3 regions of the Rhizobium sp. 62_C5_N11_2 genome follow, and region 2 is predicted to be linked to each of the others. Evidence: predicted binding sites of a transcription regulator. Region 2 holds the regulator's gene; each other region holds the start of a gene.
The links. The regulator HrcA, encoded in region 2, represses chaperone genes, less so after heat shock. The targets are predictions, from matches to a motif close to GTTAGCACTCNCNNNNNGNGAGTGCTAAC.

Region 1 (9,917 bases), 550 kb from region 2:
GGCGGTCGTCCTCTTTGCGCGCGCCACCGTGGCGGTCGTCGCGCTTGGTGTCGAGGCGGCTCAGCGCCCGTTCGCGCTTGTCCTCGTCGCGGCGCGGACGCTCGCGTTTTTCCGGTGCTGCTGGCTCTGCCTCTTCCTCGGCAGCGACGGCCGGCGCATTGTAGATCGGCGCGTCGAAATTCGCCTTGGCCTCCTCGATGAGGCGCGGGCCGAGCTGGTCGCGCAGTGTCCGGCCGCGCACTTCGATCACATGGCCTTCCGGCAGGTCGCCGAGCTGGAACGGGCCATAGGAAATGCGGATCAGGCGATTGACGTCGAGGCCGAGCGCGCCGAGCACGTTCTTGATTTCGCGGTTCTTGCCTTCGCGAAGGCCCATGGTGATCCAGACGTTCGAGCCTTGCGTGCGGTCGAGCGTCGCCTCGATCGAGCCATAGAGCACTCCGTCGACGGCGATGCCGTCCTTCAACTTGTCGAGCGCGTCCTGATCGATCTCGCCATGGGCGCGGACGCGGTAGCGCCGCAGCCAGCCGGTCGCCGGCAGCTCGAGCGCCCGGGCGAGACCACCATCATTGGTCAGCAGCAGCAGGCCTTCGGTATTGATGTCGAGGCGGCCGATCGACATGACGCGCGGCAGCTCTTCCGGCAGGTTGTCGAACACGGTCGAGCGGCCTTCCGGATCGGCATTGGTGGTCACGAGACCGGCGGGCTTGTGATAGAGCCACAGCCTGGTGCGCTCGATGCCGCGGATCGGCACGCCGTCGACTTCGATCCGATCGGCTAGCGTGACGTTGACGACGGGGGTTTCGAGCACCCTGCCGTTCAGCGTCACACGGCCTTCCATAATCATGCGTTCGATGTCGCGGCGGGAGGCAACGCCGGCGCGCGCCATCACCTTGGAAATGCGTTCGGCCTTGGCCTCACCATCGGTCTCGGCGGCGATCGCGCGTGCGGCCGCAGGCTTTGCCGGCTTCTCGCCGTCCGCCTTCGGGCCGGCTTTCGACCTGATATCCCGTGAAAGGGGCTTTGCGCCCGGGCGTTTTGGCTTGTCTTTGGGTGTCATTTGTTGTTTGCCTGCCTTTTGGGCCTGTCTATCAGGTCACGCATCTGCGGTTAAGTGGAAATTCTTGCGATCGTGAAGACAAATCGTTTCATGGAGATGGCGCTTGAAGAAGCGCGCGCGGCCGGAAAACGCGGTGAGGTGCCGATCGGCGCCGTCGTCGTTATCGACGATATTGCCGTTTCACGCTCGGGAAACCGTACGCGCGAGCTCAAAGACGTCACCGCGCATGCCGAAATCGCCGCGATCCGGCTCGCTTGCGAAGCGCTCGGACAGGAACGTCTTACCGGTGCCGATCTCTACGTGACGCTGGAGCCTTGCACCATGTGCGCAGCAGCCATCTCGTTTGCGCGTATCCGCAGGCTCTATTACGGCGCCGAGGACCCGAAGGGCGGCGCCGTCGACAATGGCGTACGATTCTATGGGCAGTCGACCTGCCACCACGCCCCGGAGGTCTATTCCGGTTTCAACGAGGTCCAATCGGCCGATATGCTGCGAAAGTTCTTTTCGCAAAGGAGAGAGGCGCCCTAGTCTCCAGCGCCGGTACGCAGCGCCGTCATCCTTGCCGGCGCGCCGAAAAAGCTACTGCAGGAGGTTCCACCACTGCTTGCCGGTGTTGGCGACAGCTGCATCCTTCTTACGCTTCTTCTGCTTCTTGAGCTCGGGCTCGCCGACATCATCGAGCTTTGCCGGATCGTCGACGGTGCGGTAGCCGGGCGGCGGATCTGATATATAGCGGCGCTGATCGACATAGGAGCCCTTCTGCAGGGCACGGGCTTCACGATAGGCCTTGGTCTGGGCTTCCGTCGTCCGTCGGCCGCCTTCGATCGCAGAGCTTGCGAGCGGCGAGCGGTAATTCGGATTGTCCGAATTCTCGTCGGCTTCCGAAACGAGACGGGCGCGGGTCTCCTCCGGCGATTCAAGCCATTGCGGATTGTCCTTGTTGGCGACGGTCTGCTGCGGCGCAACGAGGGTCTCTTTCTGCGCCTGTGCCGGCAGCACCAGCGTCGGCCGCGGCGTGTACTTGACGCCTTTGTTCTTCGGGTCCGGTCCGGTCAACGACACGGACTGGCCGAGATCGTCGGTCAGCTGTTCCATGGCGGTCTTGTCCGTGCCGTAGGTCGGGCTGCTGGCGCAACTGGACACCAGGGAGCATCCCGCCACTACAACAGACAGGCAGGCGCCCATACGGAACCAATGCGTTGCTAACATGAAAACCCTTCCAGCCCTGCCGGTGCAATCCTCGCCCAACCGGACAACCGTCCCCCTGACGCAAAAATCCGGCCATTTTCAGGCAGCTTTTACCGGATGAACCGCGAAAGCGCAATTCATCCGGCAATATTCTTCACTTGAGCGCGGCAAGCTCGCGAAGGGCAGCAGCGTCGCGGGCCGAAACATCGGGATATTCCGGATCGGAGCCGACATCCCTGGTGATGCGCCATGACCGAGCGCATTTTTCACCCTCTGCAAGCTTCGGCACGACGCTAACCTCAGGCACCTCGGCAAGGCGGAAAGCATCCGACGGTCCTTCGCCGGCCTTGATCTCGATTGCCGAGGTGATGCAGACCTCGGTGAAGTCCTGGCCTTCCAGCGCCTTTAACAGCTCCGGATCGGCAATGTGGACAAGCGGAGCCGCTTCCAGCGAGGAGCCGATGCGCTTGTCCTTGCGCTCGATTTCCAGGGCGCCGGTCACAACCGAACGCACTGTACGGATCTTCTTCCACTTCTCGGCCAAGGCGTCGTTGCGCCATTCCTTTGCGACCGGAGCAAACTGCTCAAGATGCACGGACACGGCGGACGGGTTGCGCGACAGCCAGGCCTCCTCGGTGGTGAAGGGCAGCATCGGGGCGAGCCAGGTCACCATGCAATCGAAGATCTGGCGGATGACGTGCAGGCTGGCACGCCGGCGCAGGCTCGACGGCGCATCGCAATAGAGCGCATCCTTGCGGACATCGAAATAGAAGGCCGAAAGCTCGACATTGGCGAAATCGATCAGCGCGCGGGCGATCTTCTTGAAGTCGAAGGCATCGTAGTTCTCGCGCACCAGCTCGTCGAGCTCGGCAAGCCGGTGCAGCATCAGCTGCTCCAGCTCTGGCAGATTGGAAAACGCGATCTCCTCGCCCTTGTCGTGGGCGAGCGTGCCGAGCATCCAGCGAATGGTGTTGCGCAGCTTGCGATAGGCGTCGACATTGGTCTGGATGATCGTCTTGCCGACACGCAGGTCGTCGGCATAATCCGAGGTCATGACCCAGAGGCGCAGGATATCGGCGCCGGCATCCTTCATCACCTCCTGCGGTGCGGTCACGTTGCCCTTCGACTTGGACATCTTCTCGCCCTTCTCGTCCATGGTGAAGCCATGGGTGAGGACGGCGTCGTAAGGCGCACGGCCACGGGTGGCAGCCGATTCCAGCAGCGACGAATGGAACCAGCCTCGATGCTGATCGGAACCTTCGAGATAAAGATCGGCCGGCCACTTCAGATCCGGACGGTCTTCGAGCGTGAAGGTGTGCGTCGAGCCAGAATCGAACCAGACGTCGAGAATATCCATGACCTGCGTCCAGCGGGAATGGTCATGATCATTCCCGAGGAATCGCTCCTTGGCGCCTTCGGCAAACCAGGCGTCGGCGCCCTCATGTTCGAAGGCTTCGAGGATGCGGGCGTTGACGGCTTCATCGACCAGGACCTCGCCCTGCTCGTCGGCAAAGACGGCGATCGGCACGCCCCAGGCGCGCTGGCGCGAGAGCACCCAGTCCGGGCGACCTTCGATCATGGCGCGCAGGCGGTTCTGGCCGGCGGCGGGCACGAAGCGCGTATCGTCGATTGCACCGAGCGCGCGCGAACGCAGCGTCGTGCCGTCGGCAAGGGTCTTGTCCATATAGACGAACCATTGCGGCGTGTTGCGGAAGATGACCGGCTTCTTCGAGCGCCAGGAATGCGGATACTGGTGCTTCAGCCGGCCGCGGGCAAAGAGCGCGCCGCGGGCGATCAGCTCCTTGATGACGCGGTCGTTGGCATCGCCCTTCTTGCCGTTGTCGTCGATGACGCGGGCGCCTTCGAAGCCGGGGGCGTCTGATGTGTAGAAGCCGCCGTCGTCGACCGGGAACGGGATCTTGGTCTCGACGCCGCGGGCCTCAAGCGTGCGGACAGCCGACATCCAGGCATCAAAGTCTTCGCGACCGTGGCTTGGCGCCGTGTGCACGAAACCGGTGCCAGCATCGTCGGTGACGTGATCGCCATCGAGCAGCGGCACGAGGAATTCATAGCCACCGCCGAGACCCTTGAAGGGATGCGCACAGGTCATCGCTGCGAAGTCAGCCGAAGAGACATCGCTCAAGCGCTTGTACTGCAGCTTGGACTTGGCAAAGGATTCCTCGGCCAGCTTATCGGCAAAGATCAGCTTTTCGCCCGGGCGCGGGCCAAAATCGTTCTCGGCGGCCGTCACCTCATAGAGGCCGTAGGAAACACGCTCGGAAAAGGAGACCGCGCGGTTGCCGGGGATCGTCCAGGGCGTGGTCGTCCAGATGACGACGAATGCATCCTTGAGCGCAGCCGGACCTTCGACGACGGGGAATTTCACCCAGATCGTATCGCTCTCATAGTCCTGGTATTCGACCTCGGCCTCGGCCAGCGCGGTGCGCTCGACGACCGACCACATGATCGGCTTGGAGCCGCGATAAAGCTGACCGCTTGCGGCGATCTTCAACAGTTCGCCGGCGATGCGCGACTCCGCGTGGAAGTTCATCGTCGTATAGGGATTGTCGAAGTCACCCTCGATGCCGAGACGCTTGAACTCTTCCGCCTGGACCTTGATCCAGCCGGCGGCAAATTCACGGCATTCCCGGCGGAATTCGTTGACCGGGACCTCGTCCTTGTTCTTGCCCTTCTCGCGGTACTTCTCTTCGATCTTCCATTCGATCGGCAGGCCGTGGCAATCCCAGCCGGGCACGTAATTGGCGTCGTAGCCGCGCATCTGGAACGAGCGGTTGATGACGTCCTTGAGGATCTTGTTCAGCGCGTGGCCGATATGGATGTTGCCGTTGGCATAGGGCGGACCGTCGTGAAGGACGAATTTCTCGCGGCCAGCGGCGGAAGCGCGCAGTTTCTTGTAGAGACCCATCTCCTGCCAGCGCTTGACGAGTTCCGGCTCCTTCTGCGGCAGGCCGGCGCGCATGGGGAAATCAGTCTCGGGCAAATAGAGGGTCTTCGAATAGTCGATCTTTTCGGCTGTGTCGGTCATGTCTGGCAATCGTTTCTGGCGGCCCGGAAAGGGCGCAGCGGGCGTGAAATAGCTGGTGGCGGAAGCGCTCGTTTCCAAGCGCTGAAAACCCGGACCTTCCGGCCGCTTAGCGCGCGCGGAAGGCCGGGCCGATAATTCGCATCATCATTGCCAGCCGAAATTTCGTCATCGCGCCGGTTCATAGGCGTTTTTGCCGGGAAAAGGAAGAGAAGAATTGGCGGCTAGCAATCGGCATCAACGGCTGAAATTGACGGTATGCCAGCGACAGCCGCACTCAAGGCGACCTTAGGAAAAGCACAGTTTCCCATCAAGCGCACTGAGCGGCGTAACACCCGCAAGCAGCGCCCTCGCCTCTTCCTCATCGCGTTTGATCTGGGCGACGAGCGGATCGAGGCCGTCGAATTTCAGCTCGGGTCTAATATAGCCGAAGAAGGAGACTGAGCAGAGCTGGCCGTAGAGATCGCCGCTGAAATCGAAAAGATAGGTTTCGAGCAGCGGCGCGCCGTTTTCCGTCACCGTCGGCCGGCGGCCGTAGCTTGCGACGGCATCGTGGAGCGTGCCGTCCTGACGGCGGAAGCGGACGGCGTAGATGCCGGCGGCAAGATCGACCTCCGGCGGCAGGCGCATGTTGGCTGTTGGAAAACCGAGCTGGCGGCCGAGCTTTTCGCCGTCGATCACCTCGGCTTCCACCGTGTAGCGGTAGCCCAGCATGCCGGCGACTTCGCTGACGCTGCCCTCCTTCAGGAGCGCGCGGATATGGCTTGAAGAGACGACATCGGCGTTTTCGTCGCGGAAGGCATCGATCAAGGTGACGCCGAAGCCGTAGCTATGGCCGGCATTCATCAGGAAGGCGGGACCGCCCTCGCGGCCGCGGCCGAAATGGAAATCGAAGCCGGTGACGACTTCGGAGGCGCCGAGCCAATCCTTCAGGATCGAATGGATGAAATCATCGGCCGAGCGCTGCGAGAATTCGTAGTCGAAGGGATACTCGATGACGGCGCTGAAACCCAGCGTTTCCAGGATGCGGGCCTTCAGCGGCGCGGGCGTCAGGCGGAAGACCGGCGCCTGCGGCCGAAAGACCGTGCGCGGATGCGGCTCGAAGGTCAGCACCAAAGCGGGGATACCGCGCGCCTTGGAGATTTCGAGCGCGCGGCTCAGCACCGATTGATGGCCGCGGTGCACGCCGTCGAAATTACCGATGGCAATGACGCCGCCCTTCAGATGGGCGGGCAAGGGTTCCCGGGTTTCATTGCGGTGGAAGACGGTCATCGGCTGGCTTCTCTTCATGCAAGGCGTGGCATCCACCACTTCGGCGCGGCTTTTTCCCGTTCGAGATAGGCGTTGAGGATCGCCTCGTCTGTTTCGCCGTTGAGGGTGTATTCCTTGGCGTGGATACCGCCGCTGATGTAAAGAAGGTCGAGGCCATAATTCAAGGCACCGCGCACATCGGTCGGCATGCCGTCGCCGATCGCCAGCACTCGGTCGACGGGGAAATCACCGCGAAGCTCGCGGGCAGCGGCCAGCGTCGCCTCGTAGATCGGCCGGTGCGGCTTGCCGGCGATGCGGGTGCTGCCGCCGAGCTGTTCGTAATAGGCGGCCATGGCGCCGGCGCAGGGGATGATGCGATGGCCGCGCTCGACGATGAGGTCGGGATTGGCGCAGATCATCGGCACGTCGCGGGCTTTAAAGTCGAGAAGCATATCGGTGTAATCCTCCGGCTTCTCGGTCTCGTCGTCGTAAAAGCCGGTGCAGACCAGCGATTGCGCTTCGCCCGCGGGCTTATGCTCGACGTCGAGGCCGTCGAGGAGCGGGGTGTCGCGCTCGGGACCGAGCAGAAAGACCGTCTTCGGCCCTTCGGAGATCAGACCGCGAGTGACGTCGCCTGAACTGACGATCCTGTCATAGGCGCTGTCGGGAACGCCGATCTGGCGCAGCTGCTCGACCACCTGCCAGGAAAGACGCGGCGAATTGGTGATGAGGACGACGGCGACGCCACTCTCGCGTGCCGCTTCAAGGGCGGCTGCCGCCTTCGGGAACGGATCGACGCCGTTGTGAACGACGCCCCAGACATCACAGAGCACCACATCATAGTGACTTGTTATCTCCGAGAAGTTTTCTATCCGCTTCGCCATTCCGATTTCCCGATTTGCTTCAGTCACCGGTGACATTGCAAAGGCGCAAGGCGATGGCAAGGCATTTTCTTTGCTGCCGGCCAATGGGAAGATTTCGACCGGCGATCGGCGGGAGTGGATGGGCAAAGCTTGACGATCCCATCCCGAGGCGGAGGGGTACGGCTGCGCCGGGTTTCGGCCGCAATCTCCGACTATTCTCCGGCCTCTTCACAATTCCGGCGCAAAAATTCGTGATTGCTCTCATTGACTCCTTTCGGAGCCATCCCTAAATGCTCGTCGCTAGCACTCACCGCAAGGGAGTGCTAACACCTATCCATGTGGGCCACTCCGGTCCGCGAATGTCATTCGATCGAGGGATTAGACAATGGCAAGCACCAACTTCCGCCCCCTTCACGACCGCGTCGTTGTTCGCCGCGTTGAGTCCGAAGCCAAGACCAAGGGTGGCATCATCATTCCCGATACCGCCAAGGAAAAGCCGCAGGAAGGCGAAATCGTCGCCGTCGGCTCCGGCGCGCGCGATGAGTCCGGCAAGGTTGTCGCACTCGACGTCAAGGCTGGCGACCGCATCCTGTTCGGCAAGTGGTCCGGCACCGAAGTCAAGATCGACGGCGAAGACCTTCTGATCATGAAGGAAGCCGACATTATGGGCATTATCGGCTGATCGGCCGACCTGCTTTCCCGAAATGGCTGACGGGCTCTTTGCCCGAACAACTCGAATTCAGGAGTTAAGAATATGGCATCTAAAGAAATCAAGTTTGGCCGCACCGCGCGCGAAAAGATGCTGCGTGGCGTCGACATTCTCGCCGATGCAGTGAAGGTCACGCTCGGCCCGAAGGGCCGTAACGTCATCATCGACAAGTCCTTCGGCGCTCCGCGCATCACCAAGGACGGCGTTTCGGTCGCCAAGGAGATCGAACTCGAAGACAAGTTCGAAAACATGGGCGCCCAGATGGTCCGCGAAGTTGCTTCGAAGACCAACGACATCGCCGGCGACGGCACCACGACTGCAACCGTTCTTGCCCAGGCGATCGTTCGCGAAGGCAACAAGGCCGTTGCCGCCGGCATGAACCCGATGGACCTGAAGCGCGGCATCGATCTTGCTGTTGCTGACGTCGTGAAGGATCTCCAGGCCAAGGCCAAGAAGATCTCCACCTCGGAAGAAGTTGCACAGGTCGGCACGATTTCGGCCAATGGCGACAAGCAGGTCGGTCTCGACATTGCTGAAGCCATGCAGAAGGTCGGCAACGAAGGCGTCATCACGGTTGAAGAAGCCAAGACCGCCGAAACCGAACTCGAAGTCGTCGAAGGCATGCAGTTCGACCGCGGCTACCTCAGCCCCTACTTCGTGACCAACCCGGAAAAGATGATCGCAGACCTCGAAGATGTCTTCATTCTCCTTCACGAGAAGAAGCTCTCGAACCTGCAGTCGATGCTCCCGGTTCTCGAAGCTGTCGTCCAGACCGGCAAGCCGCTCCTCATCGTCGCTGAAGACGTAGAAGGCGAAGCCCTCGCAACGCTCGTCGTCAACAAGCTGCGCGGTGGCCTCAAGATCGCTGCCGTCAAGGCGCCCGGCTTCGGCGATCGCCGCAAGGCCATGCTCGAAGACATCGCCATCCTGACGGGCGGCACTGTCATCTCTGAAGATCTCGGCATCAAGCTCGAATCCGTCACGCTCGACATGCTCGGCCGTGCCAAGAAGGTTTCGATCTCCAAGGAAAACACCACGATCGTCGACGGTTCGGGCGCCAAGACCGACATCGAAGGCCGTGTTGCCCAGATCAAGGCTCAGATCGAAGAAACCACCTCCGACTACGACCGCGAGAAGCTGCAGGAACGCCTTGCCAAGCTCGCTGGCGGCGTTGCCGTCATCCGCGTCGGCGGCTCGACGGAAGTTGAAGTGAAGGAAAAGAAGGACCGCATCGACGACGCGCTCAACGCGACCCGCGCTGCTGTTCAGGAAGGCATCGTCCCCGGCGGCGGTATCGCTCTGCTCCGCTCCTCCACGAAGATCACCGTCAAGGGTGCAAACGACGACCAGGAAGCCGGCATCAACATCGTTCGCCGCGCCCTGCAGTCGCTCGTTCGTCAGATCGCTGAAAACGCAGGCGACGAAGCCTCGATCGTTGTCGGCAAGGTCCTCGACAAGAACGAAGACAACTTCGGCTACAACGCCCAGACATCCGAATATGGCGACATGATCGCCATGGGTATCGTCGACCCGCTCAAGGTCGTTCGCACGGCGCTGCAGAACGCCGCTTCTGTCGCATCGCTGCTGATCACCACCGAAGCCATGATCGCCGAACTGCCGAAGAAGGATGCCCCAGCTGGCATGCCGGGCGGCATGGGCGGCATGGGCGGTATGGACATGATGTGATCGGCGAAAGCCATCACTGACCACCATTCCGGTATCCGGAACAGGAAGGGCGGCCCTCGGGTCGCCCTTTCTTTTGTCCAAAGCGATTCGACGCCCGGCCCAATTGGCATAGCGATG
Region 2 (9,917 bases):
TGTTTGAAGGTGGGTTCCTCACCGCTTGCAACGTGGCGTTTTGGGATGGATCAGGGGCATGCCGGTTAGAAACAGGTTGAAATTCTTAGCTAGGGCACGACCATGATTGAAAACAAAAAGAAGCCGAATCCGATCGACATCCATGTTGGCAGCCGTATTCGCCTCCGTCGTACGATGCTGGGCATGAGCCAGGAAAAGCTTGGCGAAAGCCTTGGCATCACATTTCAGCAGATCCAGAAATACGAAAAGGGCACCAACCGCGTCGGCGCAAGCCGTCTGCAGAACATCTCGAACATCCTCAATGTTCCGGTGTCCTTTTTCTTCGAGGACGCGCCCGGCGAACATTCTGCCGGCGGCGGCATGGCCGAAGCCTCCAGTTCGAATTACGTCGTCGATTTCCTGTCTTCCTCGGAAGGCCTGCAGCTCAACCGCGCCTTCGTCAAAATTTCCGATCCCAAGGTTCGCCGCAAGGTCGTGGAGCTGGTGAAAGCTTTGGCAGCTGAAGCCGACGCCGACTGAACGACGACCATCGCAGAATTCGAAAGGCGGTCGAAAGGCCGCCTTTTTTGCGTTTTTGGGGCAAAATTTGTCACTTTGCCGCAGATATAAAGATATATTTATGTCCTTCTGCGCTTGTCATCGGCCCTCGAACTGAGTACCTACTAGCTGGCTTTTATTCTTTGAGGGGAATCCCGAAATGCGCGCGAATTATCTCTTTACCAGCGAATCTGTTGCCGAAGGTCATCCGGACAAAGTCTGTGACCGCATCTCCGACGAGATCGTCGATTTGGTCTACCGCGAAGCGGCCAAGACCGGCGTCAATCCATGGGGCGTGCGCATTGCCTGCGAAACGCTGGCGACGACCAACCGCGTCGTCATCGCCGGCGAAGTTCGTCTGCCGCCGAGCCTGATGAAGAAGGACAAGGACGGCAAGGACGTCATCAACCCGTCGAAGTTCAAGGCCGCCGCTCGCCGCGCCATCAAGGATATCGGCTACGAGCAGGATGGCTTCCACTGGAAGAAGGCCAAGATCGACGTGCTGCTTCACTCGCAGTCGGCCGACATCGCGCAGGGCGTCGACAGCGCTTCTGACCAGCAGGGCGACGAAGGCGCCGGCGACCAGGGCATCATGTTCGGTTATGCCTGCCGCGAAACGCCGGACCTGATGCCGGCTCCGATCTATTATTCCCACAAGATCCTGCAGCTGCTCGCGGTTGCCCGCAAGAAGGGCGACGGCGAAGTTGCCAAGCTCGGCCCCGATGCCAAGAGCCAGGTGACCGTGCGTTACGTCGACGGCAAGCCGTCGGAAGCAACCTCGATCGTGCTTTCGACCCAGCATCTCGACGAGAGCTGGGATTCGAACAAGGTCCGCGCCGTCGTCGAGCCCTATATCCGCGAAGCGCTCGGCGAGCTGAAGATCGCTGACGATTGCAAGTGGTACATCAACCCGACCGGCAAGTTCGTCATCGGCGGACCAGACGGCGATGCGGGCCTCACCGGCCGCAAGATCATCGTCGACACCTACGGCGGTGCCGCTCCGCATGGCGGCGGTGCATTCTCCGGCAAGGACACGACGAAGGTCGACCGTTCGGCCGCCTATGCCGCCCGCTATCTTGCCAAGAACGTCGTCGCCGCCGGCCTTGCCGACCGTTGCACGATCCAGATCTCCTACGCGATCGGCGTCGCCCAGCCGCTGTCGATCTATGTCGACCTGCACGGCACCGGCAAGTTCACCGAGGATCAGATCGAGGCAGCGATCCGCAAGAACATGGACCTTTCGCCGACCGGCATCCGCCGCCATCTCGACCTCAACAAGCCGATCTATGCCAAGACCTCCGCTTACGGCCATTTCGGCCGCAAGGCCGGCCGCGACGGCTCGTTCTCCTGGGAGCGCACCGACCTCGTGAAGGCGCTCAAGGAAAGCGTGAAGGCCTGAGATAAAGCATGACGGATATGGAACGCCGCGGCCGGGCGACCGAAGCCTTCTTCGGTCGTCGCAAGGGCAAGGCTCTGCGCGAACAGCAGGCCGAGACGCTGAACAGTCTCCTGCCGGCATTCCTGATCGATCTCTCAGCGGCTCCCCCGGAGCCGCTGACATCCCTCTTCCCGGTTCCGGTCGAGAGATTGCGGCTGGAAATCGGTTTCGGCGGCGGCGAGCACCTGATCCACCGCGCGCTGGAGACGCCTTCGACCGGCTTCATCGGTGTCGAACCCTTCGTCAATTCCATGCAGAAGCTGTTGTCGCGCATCGGCGAGACGGGTGCCTCCAATATCCGCGTGTATAATGACGACGCGACGCAACTGCTCGATTGGCTGCCGGACGGCTCACTCGATCAGATCGACTTGCTCTATCCCGATCCCTGGCCGAAGCGGAAACACTGGAAACGGCGTTTCGTCTCGAAAACCAATCTCGACCGCTTTCATCGCGTGCTGAAGCCTGGCGGCCTGTTCTGCTTCGCCTCCGACATCGACACCTATGTCAACTGGACGCTGATCAAATGCCGCGACCATGGCGGTTTCGACTGGATCGCCGACAATGCAGCGGATTGGCTGACGCCCTATGAGGGCTGGCCGAGCACACGTTACGAGGCCAAGGCCAGGCGCGAGGGCCGGTCTTCGGCCTATCTGACATTCAGGAAGATCTGAGGCTGCCGACAAGTCGGCGAACGCGCCGGGATGTTCCTCGGCGCGAAAGATCGCATGAGGCGCAGGCCTGACGGATTTCCGGTATTGTGCGGCAAGTGCCATCAATGACCGCTAACGGCCCCGAAACGGTCACTGCGCCCCACGGGAATTCCGCATTTCGGCATCGCGCCACTGCTGCCATCGCTGCCTCAGCTTGCTCCGGGACATGCCTATGGATTCACCGAGAATCTCGACTTTGAGGATCCGTTCCGTGCGGAAATGACGGAAGGCTTGTTTCGATTGGCACCACGCGATCAAGAGGCTGTGCGTGTCGGCATAGCCGAGAAGCACAGGCCAGACGATGCGGCTGGTGATCGTCTCATCCGCCGCGCGATAGTCGAGCTCAAGCTTGCGGCCTTCCCTGATCGCCAACCTGAGCGGACGCGTATCGCATGTCACATCGCCGCCGACATCATCCGGTTTGATGCCGACGGCGGGTTGGGCAATATAGGGAAGAAGGTCCTGCGGCATGACCGATGTGATCTTGGCCATCACATCGCTGGCGGCATTCCGCATGGCCGCGTCATTCAACCTTGCCACCATTTGAACGCCGAGCACGACGGCCTCGATCTCGTCAGGCGTCAGCATGAGCGGCGGCATGTCATATCGCGGATCGAGGACGTAGCCGAACCCCGCTTCACCCTCGATTGGAACACGCTGGGCAATCAGGTGTGCGATATCGCGGTAGACGGTTCGCCGCGCGACCTCAAGTTCATCCGCAAGCTCAGACGAGGTCACCGGGCGGCTCGACCGTCGAAGAATCTGGATGATCTGAAAAAGTCGATCTGCTTTTCGCATGCCTGATGACTCCTGCTGCCACAACGCTGTCAGCACGGCTATGTCACAAAAGCAAGGAAAGAGACGGTCGCGCACCCAAGGAGAAGATCATGAAGTTCGCATCCACCCGCCTCATTGCCTCGGATATGACCGGCATGGTGGCCTTTTATGAGCTTGTGACGGGCTGTCGCGCCGACTGGCTTGCGCCCCTCTTCGCCGAGATCGTCACCCCCGGCGCGAGCCTCGCAATAGGCAGCGCGGAAACCGTGGCCTTGTTCAGCGAAGGCAGTGCGGAGCCCGGGGCCAACAGGACGGCCATTCTCGAGTTCATGGTATCGGACGTCGATGCGGAATTCGCACGGCTCAAGGACCAGGTCACGGTCGTGCACGCCCCCAAGGATTTGCCTTGGGGCAATCGGACAGTGCAGATTTCCGATCCCGAGGGGACACGCGTTGCCCTCTATACACCCGTAACCGACGCCGCGAGACAGCGTTTCGCCGGCCGTTGATTGACCGACGCTGTTTGCCGGAGCTTTTGTTTGAGTAACGTTCCGCGCGTCGACGACCGCAACCAGCACGACTCGTCGGCCGCCTCTGGCTCATAGTTGCCCTCGATAGGCCTGGTGACAGGTGCTACCGAATCCTGGAATTTTCAACGTCTTCGCACATAAGGCGTCGAAAGGAGGCTCCGCGCATAGGTCGCGACAAGCAGCCTCAACCGCAGCGAAATCGGATAAGCGGCCACGCACCGGACGAGCGCTGAAACGCGACGGACGCTAACTGACGGTCAGTGCAGGCTGACCGTCTTCAACTCGTCCTCGGCAGCTTTGAAGAAGGTGCTGGAGCGGTTGTCCGTCAAAAGGATCGGCGTGCCGTCGGCGCCGAAGAGTGCCCAGAGATCGACGGTCGGATCGATATCCGGCGCCTCGGGAAAGCACTTGGCGACCTCATCGGTCCGCATTTTTCTGATATAGGCGACCTCGCCGTTGCCGATATGGGCAAGCTCGGATTTGGTCAAGTGAGACGTGGCTTCTTTCATCAACATTCCTGTTCCTCCGGGAGAAGGGACCAACGGTTCGACAAACCGTTGTGCTACTGTGAGACCGAAATGTTAATTTTCTTGACCATTCTCGCAGGTTCCGGACGAATTAGATCGACGGAGAGCAGACCGTTCTTCAGGCCGGCGCCGAGCACCTGCATGCCGTCGGCAAGAACGAAGGTGCGTTGGAACTGGCGGGCGGCGATGCCGCGATAGAGATAATCCCGCTCGCCCTGTTCGACCTGGCGGCCGCGGATCAGAAGCTGGTTCTCCTCAATGGAGACATCGAGTTCCTCCTCGCTGAAGCCGGCCACGGCAAGGGTGATGCGCAAACGTTCCGGCGCGCCGCTGTCGGCGCCGATGCGTTCGATATTATAGGGCGGATATCCGTCGCTCGCCTTGGAAATGCGCTCGAGCGTCTTTTCCATGGCATCGAAGCCCAGAAGCAGGGGGCTGGCGAAAGGGGTAATGCGGCTCATCTCTTTTCAAGTCCTTGACGCAAGCGACCATCCCGGACCTCAAACGCAGCATCCGGATGCCGCTAATATGGGGAGAAGAGCCCGGCGCTGCAAGGCGTGGGCGCGACCTGTCGGCGCGCCCTCTCAATTTTGAGGTGGTGGCGGCCCGGCTCTTTCCTTGACAAAGCCTCCGCTGCCTCGCATCAAAACGTGCCCGCGCGGAATGTGCTGATTTGTGACGGGAAGTGAAGAAATCGGTGCATGCCGATAACACGCAGTGCGAGGATGGAACGATCGGAATGGCAAGCGCAAGAAAGATCATCATCGACACGGATCCCGGCCAGGACGACGCGGCCGCCATCATGCTTGCCTTCGGCAGTCCCGATGAGCTGGAGGTTTTGGGGATCACCACGGTCGCCGGCAACGTGCCGCTTTCGTTCACCAGCCGCAATGCGCGCATCGTCTGCGAGCTCTGCGGCCGGACGGAGACCAAGGTTTTTGCCGGCGCCGATGCGCCGATCGCCCGCAAGCTGGTAACCGCCGAACATGTGCACGGCAAGACCGGCCTCGACGGTCCGGAACTCAGCGAGCCGACGATGGCGCTGCAGCCCGGCCATGCCGTCGACTTCATCATCGAGACGCTGCGCCGCGAGCTGGAGGGCACGGTAACGCTGTGCACGCTCGGGCCGCTCACCAATATCGGCATAGCCTTCCAGAAGGCGCCCGACATCGTCCCCCGCATCCGCGAGTTGGTGATGATGGGCGGCGGCTTCTTCGAGGGCGGCAACATCACGCCGGCGGCCGAATTCAACATCTATGTCGACCCCGAGGCCGCCGACATCGTCTTCCGCTCAGGCGTTCCGATCGTGATGATGCCGCTTGACGTGACGCATCAATTGCTGACCCGCAAGGACCGGGTGAAACGCATGGCCGAGATCGGCACGGCGCCGGCAAAGGCCATGGTCGAGATGCTGGAATTCTTTGAACGCTTCGACATCGAGAAATACGGTTCCGACGGCGGGCCGCTGCACGACCCGACCGTTGTCGCCTACCTGCTGAAGCCGGAGCTTTTCCAGGGCCGGGATTGCAATGTCGAGATCGAGGTCCAGTCCGAACTCACCGTCGGCATGACGGTCGTCGACTGGTGGCATGTGACCGAGCGCAAGCGCAATGCCAGGGTCATGCGCTATGTCGATGCGGACGGCTTCTTCGATCTGCTGATCGAACGCTTCGCCCGCATCTGATCCTTTGGCCTCCCTCTCCCGAGGGAGAGGGAAATGATATCAGGCGTCCTTCTCGTCGAAGACAGAGTTGGTTTCGGCTTCGGCCGGCTTCGGGCCGCCCTTGGCGACGCCGACCATGGCCGGGCGCAGCACGCGCTCGCCGATGGTGAAGCCTGCCTGCACGACCTGGACGACCGTGTTGTTCGGCACGTCCGGGTTCGGCACCTCGAACATCGCCTGATGGAAATTCGGATCGAACTTCTGGCCAACCGGCTCCAGCTTGCGGACGCCGTGGCGCTCGAGAGCCGACAGCATGGCGCGCTCGGTCATCTCGACACCCTCGATCAGCGTGCTCAGGCCGGCATCGGCCGCAGCCTTGGTCTCCGGAGAGATGGCATCAAGGGCGCGGCGCAGATTGTCGGAGACGGCGAGCATGTCGCGCGCGAAACCCGCGACGGAATAGGACTTGGCATCCTTCACCTCGCGTTCGGTGCGGCGGCGCAGATTGTCCATCTCGGCAGCAAGGCGCAGATAGCGGTCGCGCAGTTCGCCGTTTTCGGCTTTCAGAAGCTCGATCGGGTCCGGCTGGGCGGGCTCTTGCTGCGCAGTTTCGTTCTCGACGTAGGCGGCAGCGTCGGCTGCGGCATCGGCCGCAGTTGCGTCAGGTCCGTTTTTCGTCGTGTCATCGGTCATGACGGTCTCCGGTTGGTGTCTTCAGATGCGCCCGATATCGAGGTTTGACCGAAAAAAATCAAGTCTGCGTGACAAAGAAGCGAAAATTCCGCACACTTGATAGCTGCTGTGTCAAAGCTGATTGCGCGAAAGGCGGGAGACGAGCTGGGCTGTATAGTCCACCATTGGCACGATACGGGAATAATTGAGCCGCGTCGGGCCGATGACGCCGACGGCGCCGACGATGCGATCATCATCGTCACGATAGGGCGCGACGATCAGCGACGAGCCGGACAGCGAGAAGAGCTTATTTTCCGAACCGATGAAGATGCGCACCCCCGAACCGCTTTCGGCGAGATTGAGGATCTCGATCAGGCTGTCCTTCTTCTCGAGATCGTCGAACAGCAGGCGCAGCCGGTCGAGATCCTCGGCGCCGGCCAGGCCCTCGAGCAGGTTAGCGCGGCCACGGATGATCAGCTGAGCGGGCTTTCCCTCGTCCGGGCTGCCGGACCAGACAGCGATGCCCCGCTCGACGAGATCGCGCGACAGGGCATCGAGCTCGTGGCGGACGTCGTCCTTCAGCCGGCTTAATTGCTTGCGAAGCTCCGGCAGGGTCTGGCCGGACATGTGGGCATTGAGAAAATTCGCCGCCTCCGTCAGCTGCGAGGAGGTGACACCCGCCGGCAGCTCGATGATGCGGTTTTCCACCTGATCGTGATCGCCGACGAGCACGGCGAGCGCCTTTGTCGGTTCGAGCCGGATGAACTCGACATGTTTCAGCACCGGATCGCTTTTCGAGGTGATGACAAGGCCGGCACCCCGCGAAATGCCGGATAGCATGCGGCTTGCCTCGTTCATCATCGATTCCACGGGGTTACCGCCGCTTTCGGCCCGCACCTGCCGGTCGATGTTGGCGCGCTCCTCGGCGGAGAGGTCGCCGACCTGCATGAAGGCATCGACGAAGAAGCGCAGGCCGATCTGGGTCGGCAGCCGGCCGGCGCTGACATGCGGCGAATAGATCAGGCCGAGCTCTTCGAGATCGCTCATGACGTTGCGCACCGAGGCCGGCGACAGCGACATCGGCAGCAGCCGGGACAGGTTGCGCGAACCGAGCGGCTCGCCGCTTTCCAGATAACCTTCGACGATGCGACGAAAAATTTCCCTGGAGCGCTCGTCCAGCGCAGCTACGGCATCCGAAACCGACGTCGACCTGATGCCCATGAAGCTTTCGAACCCGCGCTGATGATACTTCCCGAAAAGTAAGTCAAACTCGCACCCGTGGCAAAAGGGAATTTGCAAATGAGCGCCGCCAATCGTAGAAGCGGTCAAATAAACTCCAGGAGATAAGAATGCGGCCTTCAGGCAGAAAAATCGACCAGATGCGCAAGGTCTCGTTCGAGCGCAATTTTTCCAAGCATGCGGAAGGCTCCTGCCTGGTGAAGTTCGGCGATACGCATGTGCTCTGCACGGCGAGCCTCGAGGAAAAGACGCCGCCATGGCTGCGCAATACCGGCAAGGGCTGGGTCACGGCCGAATACGGCATGCTGCCGCGGGCGACCGGCGAACGCATGAAGCGCGAGGCCGCCGCTGGCAAGCAGGGCGGCCGCACACAGGAAATCCAACGGCTGATCGGCCGGTCACTGCGTGCCGTCGTCGACCTGCAGGCGCTCGGCGAACGGCAGATCACGCTCGATTGCGACGTCATCCAAGCCGATGGCGGCACGCGGACCGCTTCGATCACCGGCGGCTGGATCGCGCTTTACGACTGCCTGAAATGGATGGAAAGCCGCAACATGATCAAGGTCGACCGGGTCCTGAAGGATCACGTCGCCGCCATCTCCTGCGGCATCTTCGCCAGCCAGCCGGTGATCGATCTCGATTACCTCGAGGACTCCTCGGCCGAGACCGATGCGAACTTCGTCATGACGGGAACCGGCGGGATCGTCGAGATCCAGGGCACGGCCGAAGGCACGCCGTTCAGCGAAGGCGAATTCACCTCGCTGATGCAGCTTGCCAGAAACGGCATCGGCGAACTCGTGGCGCTGCAGAAGCAAGCCGTCGAAGGATGAACCCCATGCTGGAAGGCATGTTGGAAACGGCGCTCTATGCGCGGGATCTCGACCAGGCCGAGACGTTCTACGAAGACGTTCTCGGACTTGAAAAGATCGCCCGCGCCGCCAATCGGCATGTCTTCTTCCGCTGCGGGCCAGGCGTTCTCTTGATCTTCAATCCCGAGGAAACGGTGAAGCCGCCGGCGCCTGAAGCACTGCAGGTGCCGCCGCATGGCACGACCGGCCAGGGCCATGCCTGTTTCCGGGTGTCCGGCCGCAATATCGATGCCATGGCCGAACGGCTGACGGCGGCGGGTGTCGCGATCGAATCCGAGGTGCGCTGGCCGAACGGCGGCCGCTCGATCTATTTCCGCGATCCGGCCGGCAACAGCCTGGAATGCGCGGAGGCTAAAATCTGGGGCATCGAACAGGATATCTGAATGCGCAAGCTTGAAACGAAGACCATCGTCGTCGCCAGCCACAATGCCGGCAAGATCCGCGAGATCCAGGAATTGATCGGGCCGCTCGGCTTCACCGCCAAATCGGCCGCCGAGCTGAACTTCGTCGAACCGGATGAGACCGGCACGAGCTTCGAGGAGAATGCGACGATCAAGGCGGTCGCCTCGGCCAATGCCGCCGGCATGCCGGCGCTTTCGGACGATTCCGGGCTGGTGGTCGACGCACTCGGCGGCGATCCTGGTGTCTACACCGCCAATTGGGCGGAGAAGGCCGACGGCACGCGCGATTTCGACATGGCGATGGCCAAGGTGGAAAAGGCGCTGCAGGATGCGGGCGCGACAAAGTCCGAACAGCGCACGGCGCGTTTCATCAGCGTGCTCTGCCTCGCCTGGCCGGATGGGCACACGGAGCTGTTCCGCGGCGAGGTGGAAGGCAGCGTCGTCTGGCCGCCGCGCGGCACCCAGGGCTTCGGCTACGATCCGGTGTTCCAGCCTGAGGGCTACGGCATCACCTTCGGCGAAATGAGCGGCGAGGAAAAACACGGCTGGAATGT
Region 3 (9,917 bases), on a different contig from region 2:
GCTGTCGTCAGTCTGACGAAATCTTTTGCCCAGGAATGCGCCAAGGACCAGATCCTTGTCAATTCCGTCGCTCCTGCCGGTTTTGCGACGGATCGCGCCAGGGAGCTGGGATTTCTTCCGGAACTGGCCAAGGCCAGCGCGCTTGGCCGCGCAGCCGAGCCGGTCGAAATGGCGGAGTGGATTGTCATGATGGCATCGAGCCGCAACACCTATGCCACCGGCGAAAACGTCGTCGTCAGCGGAGGCTACATCTATGTCTGAGCCGCTGCCCTATCAGGTTGCCCTGGTCACCGGTGCGACGAGCGGCATCGGTCGCGCCACCGTCGGCAAACTACGCGAGATGGGGCTGACGGTTTATGCCGTTGGCCGAAACGCCGAGGCGCTCGAGGAATTGGCGCGGGAAAGCGGGGCGAAGCCGGTCCGTGCCGATGTGCGCGATACCGCCGAAATCGTCAAGCAGCTTCACGGAACAGACGTCGACATCCTGGTCAACAATGCCGGCATTCTCTCGACACGGGCGACATTCAGCGAGATCGAACCGTCCGAGATCGATGCCATGATCGACATCAATCTCAAAGCCCCGATGCATCTGACCCGCGCATTCCTGCCTGCTATGGTCGAGCGAAAGCGCGGCCACCTGATCTATATCGGTTCGAGCGGCGGCCAGGCACCCTATCCGAACATGGCGGCCTACGGCCCGTCGAAGGCCGGGCTCAGCCTGTTTTGCGACAATCTGCGCTGCGACCTGCTCGGGACCTCGGTTCGCGTGACCGAGGTGGTGCCGGGTCGAGTCCAGACGGAGCTTTATCGAACCGCAATAGCGGGCAACCAGGCGCGGACCCTGCTTTATGACGGCTACCGTCCGATCCAGCCTTCCCACATCGCCTCGATCATCTCCAACGCCATCGAGCTTCCCGTCTTCGTCGACGTCGCCAGGATAGAGGTCTTCCCGACGGACCAGGCGACCGGCGGCGGCACCATGGTCAAATTCCCGGAGCAGTAGGCGGGCGCTCGCTCGCTTCGAAGAGGCCGCGGGCCGCCTCGACCATCGACTGCAGGTGATCGGGGTCGCGCACGCCCTGTCGGTAGAGCTCGATGACGATGCTCGCCATTCGTTCGGCTTCGTCGCTGTCCCTTGCCACCCCGTAATCGGCGCTGAGCCTGTCGAAGACGCGCTGGCAGGTTTCAAGATCGCGGGAGTCCAGCGGCACCTGCGATCGGTTTTTGATCGTTTGAACCATCTCTATTCCCTCGGATGAGGCCCGCCCGGCGAGGCCGGCGGGCCGGCAAACGCCTTAGAAATCCATGCCGGGGCCGGCGGGCATTGGCGGCGGCGCGTCCTTCTTGGGCTTCTCGGCGATCATGGCTTCCGTCGTGACGAGAAGGCCGGCGATGGAGGCCGCATCCTGCAGCGCGGTGCGAACCACCTTGGCCGGATCGATGACGCCCTGTGCATAAAGGTCGCCATATTCGCCCGTCTGAGCGTTCCAGCCGTAGGAGAACTCGCTCTTCTCGCGCAGCTTGCCGACAATGACCGAGCCTTCCGCGCCGGCGTTTTCTGCGATCTGGCGAGCCGGCGCCTCGACCGCGCGGCGAACGATGTCGACACCGACGCGCTGGTCACCATTGGCGGTCTTGACGGCGTCGAGCGCCTTGACGGCGCGCAGCAGCGCCACACCGCCGCCCGGCAGAATGCCTTCCTCGACCGCCGCGCGGGTTGCGTGAAGCGCGTCGTCGACGCGGTCCTTCTTCTCCTTCACCTCGACCTCCGTCGAGCCGCCGACGCGGATGACGGCAACGCCGCCCGCGAGCTTGGCAAGGCGCTCCTGCAGCTTCTCGCGGTCGTAGTCGGAGGTGGTTTCTTCGATCTGAGCCTTGATCTGGGCCACACGACCTTCGATGTCCGTCTTGGCGCCCGAACCGTCGACGATTGTGGTGTTCTCCTTCTCGATCGACACCTTCTTGGCACGGCCGAGCATGTCGAGCGTGACGGATTCGAGCTTGATGCCGAGATCTTCGGAGATGACGGTGCCGGCGGTCAGGATGGCGATGTCTTCGAGCATGGCCTTGCGGCGGTCGCCGAAGCCGGGCGCCTTGACGGCGGCGATCTTCAGGCCGCCGCGCAGTTTGTTGACGACGAGCGTTGCGAGGGCTTCGCCTTCGACATCTTCAGCGATGATGAGCAGCGGCTTGCTGGACTGGACGACGGCTTCGAGAACCGGCAGCATAGACTGCAGGTTCGAGAGCTTCTTCTCGTGGATGAGGATATAAGGGTCTTCGAACTCCACCCGCATCTTGTCGGCATTAGTCACGAAGTAGGGGCTGAGATAGCCGCGATCGAACTGCATGCCTTCGACAACTTCGAGTTCGGTTTCGGCGGTCTTGGCTTCTTCGACGGTGATGACGCCATCATTGCCGACCTTTTCCATGGCTTCCGCCAAAAAGCGGCCGATTTCGGCATCGCCATTGGCGGAGATCGTGCCGACCTGGGCGATTTCGGAATTGTTTGAGATCTTGCGGGCATTGGCCTTCAGTTCCGCGACGATGGCGGCGACCGCAAGATCGATGCCGCGTTTCAGGTCCATCGGGTTCATCCCTGAGGTAACTGCCTTGGCGCCCTCCTTGACGATCGCCTGGGCCAGCACCGTTGCGGTGGTGGTGCCGTCGCCGGCAATGTCGCTGGTCTTCGAAGCAACTTCGCGGACCATCTGGGCGCCCATATTCTCGAACTTGTCTTCGAGTTCGATTTCCTTGGCGACCGAAACCCCGTCCTTGGTGATGCGCGGGGCGCCGAACGACTTGTCGATCACGACGTTGCGGCCCTTCGGACCGAGGGTCGCCTTCACGGCGTTGGCCAGGATGTCGACGCCACGCAACATCTTCTCGCGGGCTTCGGTGCTGAATTTGATTTCTTTAGCAGCCATGTCCTCACTCCTTCATAGGCAGCCAGAGCAATTCCAGGAAAAGTGCGTAGCGGTTTTTCCGTTCGGAATTGCGTCAGAAATAAAAGCTTGGAGCGGTTCTGCGTTTCCATGAAAAGCTGATGCGCTCCTGCCCTGCATTGACTGATGTCCGCAGGGATCTCATGCGGCCTGCTTCTTTTCGCCCTGGGCTTCGATGATGCCCATCACGTCGCTTTCCTTCATGATCAGCAGGTCTTCGCCGTTGATCTTGATCTCGGTACCGGACCATTTGCCGAATAGGATGCGATCGCCGGCCTTGACGTCGAGCGCCTGTATCTGGCCGGCGTCGTTGCGTGCGCCGGGGCCGACGGCGATGACCTCGCCTTCCTGCGGTTTCTCCTTGGCGGTATCGGGAATGATGATGCCGCCCTTGGTCTTTTCCTCTGAATCGACCCGGCGGACGAGAATGCGGTCATGAAGCGGTCGGAACGACATGTCTTCCTCCATCGACAAACAATGATGACGTTGTTCCCTAGCCGGACCGGATGACCAATCCGGGCGGGTGCGCAGCGCGCGAGCCGCGAGCCGTGCGAGAATGATTTGGTTCGACGGCTTTGCAATTCAAGAGGGATGAAAGAAAAATTAGCACTCCCTGCCCGTGAGTGCCAACGCCTGTCAGGGAACAGAAAATCGGCTCCCGCGTTCGAATGATGAAGGCGATGGCGCCGTACCGGAGGCGAGTTCGAGCTATACTGAACTTGAATCCGGATTTCGGCGTTCCCAACTCTTTGATGATCGAGGCTTAATGAGCTCGAGCAGCGTCCCACGTCTTTTGGAGTGAGTGACATGGAAGAGAAGACCAATATAATCAAAGACCTCAGTATCGAGGAACGCGAGGAAATCCTCGTCGATATCGCTCGAACGCTGGAGGACACGGCGCGTGAGGCCTATGTCGAAGGCAATACGCATTTCGCCGCACTTTCCAACAACATGGCCGAAGCGATCCGCGTCAATGCCGATGAACTCGCCCGTGACGATCCAGAAAATGCCGAGCTCGTATTTCAGCAGGCGACGGCGATGATCTCGCAATTCGAGGCCGTGCACCCCTATCGAATGGTGAGTATGGCCGTTCATTGATTGCCGCCCGGACGGTGCGGCTCGATCGCCCGCTCAAATCAATCGCAACCCACGCGGAACTCTCACTGCTTGCAAAGGTTATTGGATCACAACATCGAGAGGTGATCCATGATGACTTCCAGATCCAACGTGCCGCCCGAGAGCGGGACAGATGACGCTCGTTCCGCCGATACGGAGCGAGCCGAGACCGATCGCAAGCGAGCATTGGAAAATGCCCGGCGCAACGTGAGTTCGACATCAGATCGCGATAGCGGCACTGAAACCCCAAGCCTGAAGCTTGCGAAAGAATATCTCAGCCTTGGCGGCCACCGTCGGTCCATGATCGACGACAACATCACCGATGTTCGCCAATGGGATGAGGATCCACCCGAGGCCGAGCGGTTCTGGAAGGAACGGGTGGAGACGCTTTCGAAGGGCAAGCGCAAACAGGTGGAGGATTTTCTTCCAACCGTCAACACGCCGTGAAAGCGACTGGGCCCGTTCCTCGGATGGCTCATCAAATGCCCCTGGAGGCGATCATGGCTATAGACAAGCACGAGCAGATCCGTCGCCGTGCCTACGAGATCTGGGAGGCCGAGGGCCGCCCGGATGGCGCCGACGAGCGCCATTGGCTTCAAGCCTGCGACGAACTTGCCGGCGAGGATGAGCATGAGACGCTGCAGAACCTGCTCGATGAAGACGATAGGGATGATGCAGCGCTGCTTCAAGGCGCCGGTGAGAGCGGCGATCTCGATCGGCGGCCGGCGAGGCCTGTCCAGGCCGCCGTGGCTCCCGTCCCTGGCATCGAGATGACGACGGGCGAAAAGCCTTCCCGACGGAAGATCAGGAAGACCGAGGGACCGTGATCGCCATGCAGCATCTCGACCATGCCATCCAGATTGCTCTTACGGCCCATGAAGGTAAGGCGGACAAAACCGGCCGGCCGTTCTTCGAGCACTGCCAGCGGGTAGCCCTTCTGGTTTCCGGTGACGAGACGCGAACGGTCGCCTATCTTCATGACGTCGTCGAGAAGGGAAGCGGCTGGACGCTCGACAGGCTGAGGGAAGAAGGCTTTCCGCCGGCGATCATCTCGGCGGTGAATGCTCTGACAAGGCGGCCGGACGAGCCGGATGACGACTTCGTCAGACGTGCGGCATCAAACCCGCTGGCCTTGCCCGTCAAACGGGCCGATCTCGAAGATAATCTCCGGCAGGCCGAACAAGCTGGCAAGAAAACGGAAAAATACCAGCGCGGCCTGGATCTTCTGCGCGACATCAGGAACGGACAATAGGAGTTCGGACAAATTTGCGCAGTTCGCCTGCAACTGCCACCAAGGTTGGCAATCGGCGCAAGAGCGCACTGCTCGGCTTCCATGTCATGTGCCGAGCGCGACTGCAACCTGGCCTCCGGTTGCAGCGGCGGAGGTCGTTGGCTCTATTTCATGCTTTGTTGGTAAACCACACGGTCGGCGCGCCGAGCACGCCTCCCGTGCGCATCGCCGTCTTCAGCTCGTCCAGCTTGCTGAACGTTTGCGCCGCTTCAAGCGTGGCAAACTCGTGGGTGACGGTAATATCGTTCGGATTGTCGATGGCTCGATAAACGGCTTGCGCCGTCACCCCATTGGCCTTCTGCACCGGCGAAAACGCATCATATATCTTGCGCCAGGCGGCGTAATCGGAGACCTCGTGCCTTACGAATAACGTCGTCATATCATCCTCCCGCGTTGCATTTCCAGGTTTGGTTGAGAGGCGTTTTACGATTGCACGAGGAACACCATGGTCTCGGGCAAGACACCATCATTCGCCATCGCATCGGCCGCTGCCTTGGTCTGCATGAAGGCCATCAACTTTTCCATATCAGCAACGTCCATGACCAAACCAACGCGATTAGACGTTTGAGGGTCTGTAAACGTGCGAATGTTCGTGACGCCAATCGGTTCCAATACCTGCTTGCGGATGGGTGAAGCGAGCCAGTGCTTCGTGTCTTTGACATTGTGATGGACCATTATGGTAGGCATTGCATCCTCCTCTGGCCTTGAAAAATGAAAGGCCAGTACATCACTACGCTTTGCTAAACTTTAGTTCAACAATATTGCGATGAGGGGGTGTTTTGCTATTTCTACCGAAGATATAAATATAATTATTTGGAGTAATCCGAAAATATTACGGTTGGCCACCGGTTTTGGCGCGTGTTATTTTTCCGGCAATGGCTTTCGCAATAGTTCAGGCGTCCGCGACCGCCGCGCGAGAGACGACGGAGGTTCAGGATGAACGAACGCCGACCATTTGATCTCAGGGCCTATGTGCACGACATCGGAACAAGGTCATGCTTTATCTGCGGATTGGTCAGGAATGACCCCGACTTCTTTCATCATCGCGTTTTTGAAGACGACGAGACGATCATCTTCCTGAGCAAGTATCCCACTCTGCCCGGCTATTGCCTTGTCTGTCCGAGGGAGCACCTCGAGGATCTGGCGCGAGACATGTCGACCGATGAATATCTTCGACTACAGGAGAATGTGCATATTTTGTCTCGCGCGCTCAAAAGCGTGTTCGACGCCGAACGAATTTATGTGCTTTCGCTCGGCAGCCAGCAAGCCAATAGCCACCTGCATTTTCATGTCGTTCCCTTAGCCTCTGGTGTGCCTCTTGAAGAGCAGCAATACCACGCGCTGATGGCGGAGTACGGGGTTCTGCAGATACCTGACGATCAAATGGCACAGTTGGCGCAGCGCATTGCCGAAGCATATCGTTCCGAGTTGACCGCCCGATAATCAACCGTCCGGCTCGCGGTTGAAACCCGGAAGCCAGTGCCTCCGAGCTACGTCCCGAGAGCGAATGCCGGCACCCCCGCGCCTTTCTCTCGAAAGAGCCGCTCCACCTCGTCGAGGCGGGGGTTGGCGGGCGGGTTATCGAGCGCATTTGCCCAATTCTCGCGACTGGGCAGGGCCATTGCCGCAGTTGCGAGCACGATGGTTCCGGGGCCGATTTCGCCGCGCAGCTGCGGCAGCAGGGTCTTGGCGTGGATGAGGTTGGTGTTTGGGATCGGGCTCATCGCATGGCCGGCCCTCGGATTGGGCGATAGATCCACGATAGCGCTGACGTCGGTCTGCCCGTACCAGACAGCCCGGCCATCCCTTGCATCGGAGCGGTCGGCATTGAAATCCGCGCGTTCGATCGCAAAGCCGCCTTCGATGGTGCTGAGGGCGCGCGGCGTAGCGATGCGGTGTAGGCGGATGTGCCACGGGTTTTCGGGAAGCAGCCAGGTTTCGATGGTGACGTCGTTCCAGGGGCGCCAGCGCGAATAGAGCAGGTCGCCTGTTATCAACGCCTCTTCGAGGGTTTCCCGCATGCGGAAATGGACGCCGTCGTCTGAGAGACCGATCATGCCGTCGAAGCTTGCGGCGGAGAAATTCCGGTCGTCGGCTTCGATGTTGAAAGCGTAGCGCGTGGAATAGACGAATTTCGAATATTTCTCGTTTGCGCCGAGCATCTTGTCGTGCTGCTGCCCCGAGGAGAGCACAACCACGTTTCCCGGCGTGTGCATGGCGACCATTCCCGCCGGCGTCAAAGCGACCGGCTCCGGAAATTCCGGCTGCGGCGCCTCCTCGGCGGTCCAGAACGGATGATCCCCCGCAAGAGCGAGCGGCAGGAAGAATTTCAGCGCCCAATAGGGTGACCCGGGAGAATTGTAGCTCTCGCTCATGAAGAGGTTCGGGTAGCCGTAGCCGACGGAGAGAACGCCGTCGCGCTCGGCAATCGGCATCGCCGACCACCAGCGGATATGGCGCATGTAATAGCCCTTGATCTCGGCCCAGGGCAGGGCTTCGACGCCGGCAAAGGCAAGCGCGCCCCAAAAGCCGCCCGCCGCGAAGCGGTAGGTCTGGCTGCGGCCGAAGGCAAGTGCCGCGCCATCGGGGCCGAACCAGTGGCGGATATCCCCGGCAAAGGTCTGGGCGCGACGCCGGAAGCGGTCCTTGCGCGCCTCGTCGCCTCGCGCCAGCACCGCATAGATCAGGCCGTAGAAATGCATGGCGAAGGGAATGTAATGATCGACCCGCCGGACCGGTCCGTCGCGATACCAGCCTTCCCCGAGGTCGAAAGCTTCCAGTTCTTCGAGATAGGCGAGGGTTTTCCGGTGATCGAACGCCACGCTTACGCGTTCCAGCCCGAGATCGATGAGCACACGAAAGAATTTCCAGTTGTTGTCGATGAATTCCAGCTCGCGCGCTCTGAGAAGATAGGCAGCGACCGTCTTCTTATCGCTGTCGTCAAGCGGTTCCCAGATATGCTCGGGGACAAGCGCCAGGGCGAAGCCGACGGCGGCGAGCTCGACCAGCCGCTGATTGCGGTCGGTAAGATCGCCCCAATATTCGGGATGAGCAGGATTGGTGCCGTTTGCGAGCCCGCGCCGATAGAGCTCCCAATGCGGGAACGCACCGCCGCCGGCAGCGAGCGGAACAATTCCCCAGAGCGGCCGCGCAAATCCTTCCAGGTCCGCCGCTGCCCGGTCGAAGATCGCGCCGGCTGCACCGAGGCGCACACGAGCGCCGCCTTCGGAAAAATACGGCAGCAGCGGTTCGAACAGATCGATGACGGCCTTGGAGAGGTCGTCGCGTGTCTTCAGGGGATTGCCGAAAAGCGGATTGGCCCGGGCGGGATCATATATCATTGTCAGCTCGAAATTCATGAAAAACCCGATCGGCCGCGGGCGGATGGTAACCCGCGGCCGTCGATATCTCGTGGGCCTACTTGATGGCCTTCACGCCTTCGGTCATTTCCTTCAACCCGTCGTCGACGGTGGTGTTGTCGGTCATGATCGCGTCATGCACACGGTTGAGCACCACCTCGATCTTGGCGGCGTTTGGGTTGACCGCCATCTCAAGGTAGGTTTTCAACGGCTTCAGCGCCTCCTTGCTGGCCGCATCCTCAGGAAAGCCCGGCGTTGCCGCGATCTTGGCGCTGACGTCATCCGTCTTGAGCGCGGGGAAGGTGCCCGTCGACGCGATGACATCAGCGCCCTCAGGACCGGTGACGAACTTGATGAAATCGAGAGCTGCATCCTTGTGGTCGGAATTGGCGTTGACCGCCAGCCCGGAGATCTGCGCGGCCGTTGTCCCGGCCGCGACGCCGTCGGGATGCGGGAACTTGACGATGCCCCAGTTCTTGCTCTTCGATTCACCCGATTTCACCTTGGTGATCTGGGTGCCGACGAACCAGGTTCCCATCGGCAGCATGCCGATCGTGCCGTTGAAGAAGAGCGCCGAATAATGCGTGTTTGACGTCTTCAGGAAGGCGTAGGAGGGAATCGCCCCATCCTTCTGCAGGGTGAGCGCCCTATCGTACCAGGGCTTGAGGAAGTCGTAGTCGCCGTCGACCAGCGTGTGTTTTCCGTCGAGGACGCCGGGCAGCTGAACGGTCGACCGCCAGGTATGCAGGAGCGCGCCGTAGGTCTTGTTGGTGCCCATGCCGCCGGTAAGCTTCTCGGCAGTCGCGTCGAATTGCGCCCAGGTCATGTCATTGGTAGGGTAGGGGACGCCTGCTTTGTCGAATATGTCTTTATTGTAATAGACGATCCAGAAGTCGGAGCGGAACGGCAGCGAATAGACCTTGCCGTCGATGGTCAGTTCCTCGATCAGGCCGCCATAGGGAGCCGGGTCGATCTTCTGATCCTTCACGAAGCTGCTGAGATCGGCGATGTTGCCGGCGCGCACCAGGTTGGTGTAGCCCGGCACATCCTTGATGGTGACGATGTCGATATCCTTGGAGCCGCCGGTCAGCTGCGTCGAGATCATCTGCTGATAGTCCTGCGAGCCGAGGTCCATCGGCTCGAACTTCACGTTGGGGTGTTTGGCCTGATAGGCCTCGATCAACGGCTTGTAATAGGCGGTCTTGTCCC

Region 1: groES (co-chaperone GroES) is a predicted target of HrcA. The motif match lies at 7,705-7,733, and genes of this name have one in related genera.
Region 3: groES (co-chaperone GroES) is a predicted target of HrcA. The motif match lies at 3,545-3,573, and genes of this name have one in related genera.

Annotation. Positions count from the first base shown of each region.
Region 1 is NZ_JBPWPW010000001.1:552,078-561,994, reverse strand. It holds gene AB8B31_RS02780 (pseudouridine synthase) at 1-1,060, opposite strand, end outside; gene AB8B31_RS02775 (nucleoside deaminase) at 1,151-1,588, shown strand; gene AB8B31_RS02770 (hypothetical protein) at 1,640-2,269, opposite strand; gene ileS (isoleucine--tRNA ligase) at 2,403-5,294, opposite strand; gene AB8B31_RS02760 (bifunctional riboflavin kinase/FAD synthetase) at 5,580-6,563, opposite strand; gene AB8B31_RS02755 (TIGR01459 family HAD-type hydrolase) at 6,578-7,426, opposite strand; gene groES (co-chaperone GroES) at 7,791-8,087, shown strand; gene groL (chaperonin GroEL) at 8,160-9,800, shown strand.
Region 2 is NZ_JBPWPW010000001.1:4,022-13,938, reverse strand. It holds gene AB8B31_RS00080 (helix-turn-helix domain-containing protein) at 103-519, shown strand; gene metK (methionine adenosyltransferase) at 698-1,936, shown strand; gene trmB (tRNA (guanine(46)-N(7))-methyltransferase TrmB) at 1,945-2,646, shown strand; gene AB8B31_RS00065 (helix-turn-helix transcriptional regulator) at 2,776-3,483, opposite strand; gene AB8B31_RS00060 (VOC family protein) at 3,573-3,971, shown strand; gene AB8B31_RS00055 (DUF1150 family protein) at 4,250-4,507, opposite strand; gene AB8B31_RS00050 (Hsp20 family protein) at 4,555-4,980, opposite strand; gene AB8B31_RS00045 (nucleoside hydrolase) at 5,259-6,203, shown strand; gene grpE (nucleotide exchange factor GrpE) at 6,243-6,875, opposite strand; gene hrcA (heat-inducible transcriptional repressor HrcA) at 6,987-8,075, opposite strand; gene rph (ribonuclease PH) at 8,204-8,923, shown strand; gene AB8B31_RS00025 (VOC family protein) at 8,920-9,345, shown strand; gene rdgB (RdgB/HAM1 family non-canonical purine NTP pyrophosphatase) at 9,346-9,917, shown strand, end outside.
Region 3 is NZ_JBPWPW010000002.1:945,380-955,296, forward strand. It holds gene AB8B31_RS28115 (SDR family NAD(P)-dependent oxidoreductase) at 1-261, shown strand, start outside; gene AB8B31_RS28120 (SDR family oxidoreductase) at 254-1,003, shown strand; gene AB8B31_RS28125 (hypothetical protein) at 984-1,241, opposite strand; gene groL (chaperonin GroEL) at 1,296-2,924, opposite strand; gene groES (co-chaperone GroES) at 3,084-3,398, opposite strand; gene AB8B31_RS28140 (hypothetical protein) at 3,750-4,040, shown strand; gene AB8B31_RS28145 (hypothetical protein) at 4,149-4,505, shown strand; gene AB8B31_RS28150 (DUF2934 domain-containing protein) at 4,559-4,885, shown strand; gene AB8B31_RS28155 (HD domain-containing protein) at 4,891-5,310, shown strand; gene AB8B31_RS28160 (hypothetical protein) at 5,459-5,728, opposite strand; gene AB8B31_RS28165 (hypothetical protein) at 5,773-6,036, opposite strand; gene AB8B31_RS28170 (HIT family protein) at 6,286-6,792, shown strand; gene AB8B31_RS28175 (DUF2264 domain-containing protein) at 6,840-8,690, opposite strand; gene AB8B31_RS28180 (ABC transporter substrate-binding protein) at 8,767-9,917, opposite strand, start outside.